DNA from 2 places in the Streptomyces sp. NPDC090032 genome. Region 1 is predicted to be linked to the other one. Evidence: predicted binding sites of a transcription regulator. Region 1 holds the regulator's gene; the other holds the start of a gene.
What was found. The regulator HspR, encoded in region 1, represses chaperone genes until heat shock. The targets are predictions, from matches to a motif close to TTGAGNNNNNNNNNCTCAA.
Positions count from the first base shown of each region.

Region 2: the regulator HspR is predicted to act here: its motif matches at 1,806-1,824, upstream of lon (endopeptidase La).

Region 1 covers NZ_JBIVFF010000005.1:156,984-160,390, reverse strand. Annotated here, with positions in the region: gene grpE (nucleotide exchange factor GrpE) at 1-181, shown strand, start outside; gene dnaJ (molecular chaperone DnaJ) at 209-1,402, shown strand; gene ACIPWY_RS13490 (heat shock protein transcriptional repressor HspR) at 1,407-1,871, shown strand; gene ACIPWY_RS13485 (substrate-binding domain-containing protein) at 2,250-3,377, shown strand.
Region 2 covers NZ_JBIVFF010000018.1:142,875-146,281, forward strand. Annotated here, with positions in the region: gene lon (endopeptidase La) at 1-1,783, opposite strand, end outside; gene ACIPWY_RS35505 (rhomboid-like protein) at 1,952-2,806, opposite strand; gene ACIPWY_RS35510 (spermidine synthase) at 2,986-3,407, shown strand, end outside.

The DNA of each region.
Region 1 (3,407 bases):
GACGACCTGTGTGTCGATCCTGCAGCCGGGCTACCGGATCGGCGAGCGCACCATCCGCCCCGCGCGGGTGGCCGTGGCCGAGCCGCAGCCGGGGGCACAGCCGGCCAAGGGCGAGTCCGCCAAGGGCGGGGAGTCGGCCGCAGGCGACGACAAGGAGAGCGGTGGCCCGGACGAGGGCTGACGTCAGTCGAGAGGAGGGACGTCGAGGATGAGCACGAAGGACTTCATCGAGAAGGACTACTACAAGGTCCTCGGCGTCCCCAAGGACGCCACCGACGCCGAGATCAAGAAGGCGTACCGCAAGCTCGCCCGTGAGAACCACCCCGACGCCAACAAGGGCAACCTCAAGGCGGAGGAGCGCTTCAAGGAGATCTCCGAGGCGAACGACATCCTCGGCGATCCCAAGAAGCGCAAGGAGTACGACGAGGCGCGCGCCCTGTTCGGCAACGGCGGATTCCGTCCGGGGCCGGGCGGGCCGGGCGGCGGCAACTTCAACTTCGACCTGGGCGACCTCTTCGGAGGCGGCGCCCAGGGCGGTGGAACGGCGGGAGGAGCCGGCGGGTTCGGCGGCGGACTCGGGGACGTCTTCGGCGGCCTGTTCAACCGGGGCGGCGCGGGCACCGGCACGCGCACGCAGCCGCGCCGCGGCCAGGACATCGAGTCCGAGGTCACCCTCAGCTTCACCGAGGCGGTCGACGGGGCGACGGTGCCGCTGCGCATGTCGTCGCAGGCGCCCTGCAAGGCCTGTTCCGGCACCGGCGACAAGAACGGCACACCGCGCGTGTGCCCGACCTGCGTCGGCACGGGCCAGGTCTCGCGCGGCGGCGGTGGCGGTTTCTCGCTCACCGACCCGTGCGTGGACTGCAAGGGCCGCGGCCTGATCGCGGAGACGCCCTGCGAGGTCTGCAAGGGCTCGGGCCGTGCGAAGTCCTCCCGGACGATGCAGGTCCGCATCCCGGCAGGCGTCTCGGACAACCAGCGCATCCGCCTGCGCGGCAAGGGCGCACCGGGCGAGCGGGGCGGCCCCGCGGGCGACCTGTACGTGGTCGTGCACGTGGACGCCCACCCGGTCTTCGGCCGCAAGGGCGACAACCTCACGGTCACGGTCCCGGTCAGCTACCCGGAGGCCGCGCTCGGCGGCGAGGTCAAGGTCCCCACGCTCGGCGGGCCCCCGGTCACGCTCAAGCTGCCCCCGGGCACGCCGAACGGGCGGACGATGCGGGCCCGTGGCAAGGGCGCCGTCCGCAAGGACGGCACCCGTGGCGATCTGCTCGTCACGGTGGAAGTCTCGGTCCCCACGGATCTGACCGACACCGCGAAGGACGCCCTGGAGGCGTACCGGAAGGCGACTGCGGAGACCGATCCGCGGGCAGAACTGTTCCAGGCCGCGAAGGGAGCATGAGCGTATGGACGGCCGTCGACGACAGAGTTCCTTTGTTGGCAGGGCCTACGAGCTGACGGACGAGACCCCGGTCTATGTCATCTCGGTGGCCGCCCAGCTCAGCGGGCTGCATCCGCAGACCCTGCGCCAGTACGACCGTCTCGGCCTGGTCTCCCCGGACCGCACGGCGGGCCGCGGCCGGCGCTACTCGGCCCGCGACATCGAACTGCTCCGCCAGGTGCAGCAGTTGTCGCAGGACGAGGGCATCAACCTCGCCGGCATCAAGCGCATCATCGAACTGGAGAACCAGGTCGCGGCGCTCCAGCAGCGGGTCGCGGAACTCTCGACGGCGGTCGAGGGCGCCGCGGCGGCGATGCAGCAGCGCGAGGCGGCCGTCCACGCCTCCTACCGCCGGGACCTGGTCCCGTACCAGGAGGTCCAGCAGGCGAGCGCGCTGGTGGTGTGGCGACCCAAGCGGTCGTCCGAATAACCCGGGCGGGCAACCCGGGCGAGCGGGCCTGAAGTCGGTGTGAAAGGGGCCGGGAGGTGAGAACCTCCCGGCCCCTTTCACGTGCGCACGGGGCCCTCACGTGCGCGCACAGGCCGCGTCGGGCTGGTGAAGACCGCGCGGAGGTCATGTGTTCGAACAGTGAGTTTGCTCACCGGGCGGGCCCGTGCGGGAGTGAAGCGGAGGCCAAGCCTCATGCGGCTACTGGGGTTACCCGAGGTACGCGCGGGTTCATCTCCGGAACGCACGGCCCCGATCACGAGTCGTTACGGATTCACCTCTTGACGCTGCGATTGCGCCGGAGTTGGCTTCCAGCCACCTCGGCCGCAAAGACGCGGTCACTTCAGGGAGGTAGGGAAAGTGAATCCGCGTACGAAGCGCGCCGTCCTCGTCGGCCTGGCGTCCGCCATGGCTGTGGCCCTCACCGGGTGCTCGAGCAGCTGGATCGAGCCGGAGAACGACTCCGCGGACAAGGCGTCCGCCCGGCAGAACCAGGACCTGAAGATCGGCGTCCTCCTGCCGGAGAAGGAGACCGCGCGCTACGAGAAGTTCGACTATCCGCACATCAAGAAGGAAGTCGAGGACCTGACCAGCGGCAAGGGCCGGGTCCTGTACGCCAACGCGCAACAGGACGCGAAACGCCAGGAGAGACAGGTCGACCAGATGATCGCCGAGCGGGTCGACGTACTGATCCTGGACGCGGTCAACTCCAAGTCCATCAAGGGATCGGTCAAGAGGGCCAAGGACGCGGGCATCCCCGTCATCGCCTACGACCGCCTGGCCGAGGGCCCCGTCGACGGCTATGTGTCGTTCGACAGCGACCAGGTCGGCCATGTGCAGGGCATGGCGCTCCTCAAGGCGCTCGGCACCAAGGCGTCCAAGAACAGCCGGATCGTCATGATGAACGGCTCGGTCACCGACCCGAACGCCGCGCTCTACAAGGACGGCGCCCTGGCCGAGCTCAAGGACCAGGTGACGATCTCGAAGTCGTACGACACCAAGGACTGGAAGCCGGAGAACGCGCGGGCGAACATGGCGGCCGCCATCCAGTCCATCGGCGCGCAGAACATCGCCGGTGTCTACTCCGCGAACGACGGCATGGCGGGCGGGGTCATCACCGCCCTCAAGGCCGCGGGCGTCACCGACCTCCCGCCGGTCACCGGCCAGGACGCCGAACTCGCCGCCGTGCAGCGCATCGTGACGGGTGAGCAGTACATGACGGTCTACAAGCCGTACCCCGAAGAGGCGTCCACCGCCGCGCAGATGGCCGTGCTCATCGCGCAGCAGCGTGACATCGAGTTCAACGCGCTCGCGAAGGACCGGGTCGACAGCCCGACCACCCCCGCCGTGCCGTCACTCCTGGTCCAGGTCGTCCCGCTGACGCGGACCAGCATCAAGTCGACGGTGGTCAAGGACGGGATCTACAAGGTCGGGGACATCTGCGCGGCGAAGTACGCGGCGGACTGCGCGCGGATCGGGCTGAGGTAGGTCCTGTCCCGGAAAGCGCCCGGAAAGCGC
Region 2 (3,407 bases), on a different contig from region 1:
GCCCGATGAGGCTCCGCAGGTCGGTGTCCTCGACGGTGAACGGCAGCTCGCGCTCGCCCAGTTCGTGCTGGGCCGCGACCTTGCGCAGCAGGCGGGCGACGGACCGCTCCAGGTTGCGCACGCCGGCTTCCCGCGTGTACTCCCCGGCGAGCTTGCGCAGCGCGCTCTCGTCGAAGGTGACCTCGTCCTTCTCCAGACCGGCCCGCTCCAGCTGGCGCGGGAGAAGGTGGTCGCGGGCGATGACGACCTTCTCGTCCTCGGTGTAGCCGTCGAGGCGGACCAGCTCCATACGGTCGAGCAGGGCTTCCGGGATGGCTTCCAGGACGTTCGCCGTCGCGAGGAACACGACGTCGCTGAGGTCGAGTTCGACCTCCAGGTAGTGGTCGCGGAACGTGTGGTTCTGCGCCGGGTCGAGGACTTCGAGCAGGGCGGCCGCCGGGTCGCCCCGGAAGTCGGACCCCACCTTGTCGATCTCGTCCAGGAGCACGACCGGGTTCATCGACCCGGCCTCCTTGATCGCCCGCACGATGCGGCCGGGCAGGGCGCCCACGTACGTACGCCGGTGTCCGCGGATCTCCGCCTCGTCCCGTACGCCGCCGAGGGCGACGCGGACGAACTTGCGGCCCATGGCGTGCGCCACGGACTCGCCGAGCGAGGTCTTGCCGACGCCGGGCGGGCCGACGAGCGCGAGCACCGCGCCGCCCCTGCGCCCGCCGACGACGCCGAGCCCGCGCTCGGAGCGCCGCTTGCGCACGGCCAGGTACTCGGTGATGCGCTCCTTCACGTCCTCGAGGCCGGAGTGCTCGGCGTCGAGGACGCGCTGGGCGCCCTGGATGTCGTACTCGTCCTCGGTGCGCTCGTTCCACGGCAGTTCGAGGACGGTGTCGAGCCAGGTGCGGATCCATGAGCCCTCGGGGGACTGGTCGCTGGACCGCTCCAGCTTCTCGACCTCCTTGAGCGCGGCCTCACGGACCTTCTCGGGAAGGTCGGCGGCCTCGACCCGTGTGCGGTAGTCGTCGGACTCCTCGCCCTCCGACTCCCCGTTCAGCTCGCGCAGCTCCTTGCGTACGGCGTCCAGCTGGCGCCGCAGCAGGAACTCGCGCTGCTGCTTGTCGACGCCTTCCTGCACGTCCTTGGCGATGGACTCGGCCACGTCCTGCTCGGCGAGGTGCTCACGCAGCTGCTCGGTGGCCAGCTTGAGCCGGGCGACCGGGTCGGCCGTCTCCAGGAGCTCCACCTTCTGCGGGGTGCTCAGGAAGGGCGAGTAACCGGAGTTGTCGGCGAGCGCGGAGACGTCGTCGATCTGCTGGACGCGGTCCACGACCTGCCAGGCGCCGCGCTTCTTCAGCCAGTTCGTGGCGAGTGCCTTGTATTCGGTGACCAGCTCGGCCACGGAGCCGGGCAGCGGGTCAGGCACGGTCTCCTCGACCGCGAGGCCCTCCACCCACAGGGCGGCGCCGGGGCCGGTCGTGCCCGCGCCGATCCGCACGCGGCTGCGGCCACGGATCAGGGCGCCGGGGTCACCGTCGGCGAGCCGGCCCACCTGCTCGACCGTGCCGAGCACGCCGGTGTTCGCGTACGTGCCGTCGATCCGGGGAACAAGAAGCACCTTCGGCTTGCTGCCGCCCACGGAACCGCTGGAACGGGCCGCCGCCTGGGCAGCCTCCACCGCGGCGCGTACGTCGTTGTCGTTGAGGTCGAGAGGCACCACCATTCCGGGCAGCACGACCTCGTCGTCGAGCGGCAGCACGGGCAGGGTGAGCGGTGTGGACGTCGAAGCCATGATCTCCCCTTAAGCAGTCAAGTTGAGCTATGCAGACTCAATGCACGTGAGCCCACGAATGTTCCCCCGCCGCTGTTCGCTCTCGGCGATCAGCGGATGGGCAGGGGAGAACCGCAGCTCAGAGGGGATGTATGACGTGTACGGCCCTGGGCCGTCCGGGGGACTGCGTCAGGCCGCGGAGGGTCCCGGCGGCGCGCGACGCCACCGGCGCACCAGCGGCCAGGTCCCGACGCCGATGGCCAGGGCCATGAAGTGCCCCCAGCTCGTCATCGGGTCGGTGAACGCGATGAGGTCCTCGACCAGCATTCCGCCGAAGACGGCGAGCACGGTCCAGCGCGGCCAGGGCGTCAGGAGACCGGCGAGCGCGCCGATGCTCGCGGCCACGCCGAAGCTGATGCCGTAGTCGAGGCGGTGCAGCGAGCTCTCGGGCAGATGCCCGGCCATCACGGACAGCCCGACGGGCACCTCGGTCGCGAGCGTCGCCACGATGTGGCCGAGGACGAAGACACCCGCGGTCCGCCGGCCGCCGATCCGGCGCTCCAGCGCCGTGAGGACGACGAGGAAGCAGATCGCGAACGGGGACGTGATCCCGCCGGCGATCCACAGCGCACTGGCGACCAGCACGAACACGGGCGTGTGCGCGAGGTGCGCCACGTCGGTACTGGAGCCCCGCAGCGCGGACGCGACGACACCGGGGTCGGCGAACAGCGCGAAGAGGGACGTGCCGACGAGCACGGCGGCGTAGGTGAAGGTGAACGGCGTCCCCGTGGGCGTGGGCAGCAGCCGCCAGGGGCGCATCCGCCGAAGCGGGGAGACGGCCTCGGGGCGCTCGCCGGTCTCGGGCGAAGTGCGCTCGCCGGCCGCCGCCTGAGCCGGGATCGCGTCGAGCAACTGCGGCGAACGGCCGGGGAGCGCAGGCTTGGATTCCGGCCGGAGCCGGTGAGACTCGCGCTCGCCCACAGCTCGCGAAACCTCGGGCGGAGTCCCCGAAGAAACACTCGCCTCGTCAGCCTCGACCGTCACGCCACGCTCCACCTGCGGCACCCTTTCCCTTCGGCCGGCCCCAACCCTCCGCCCCTCGCACCCGCACTGTCCATGACCGGCGCCACGTGCGGCACGTGCACAGGACCTGCGCAGGAGTGTCCCCAACTCCGTTTCCAGGGACGGCCAGGCGTCCCGCCGGTTACGGCAGGATGGACGCCATGTCCACCTCGTACCCCATCCCGTACGACACCGACCACACCGCCGCTCCCGTCGTCCTCGACCGGCGGGAAGGGCCCTTCGGAGAGGTCGTACTGCGGCGCCACGGCGCGCTGCTCCAGATCATCGCCAACGGATGCTTCCTGATGGACACGTCCGACGGCCGCTCCGAGCGCCTCCTGGTCGACGCGGCGCTCGACGCTCTCGACGACCGCCCGGCGCCAGGAATTCTCATCGGCGGACTCGGCGTCGGATTCTCCCTCACGCACGCGGCTGCGAATTCCCGCTGGGGCCGCATCGCCGTCGTGGAGCGCGAGCCCGCGATCGTCGACTGGCATCGCGAGGGCCCGCTGTCCGAGCTGTCACGGTCCGCTCTCGCCGATCCGCGCACGGAGATTGTGGAGGCGGACCTCGTCTCGTACGT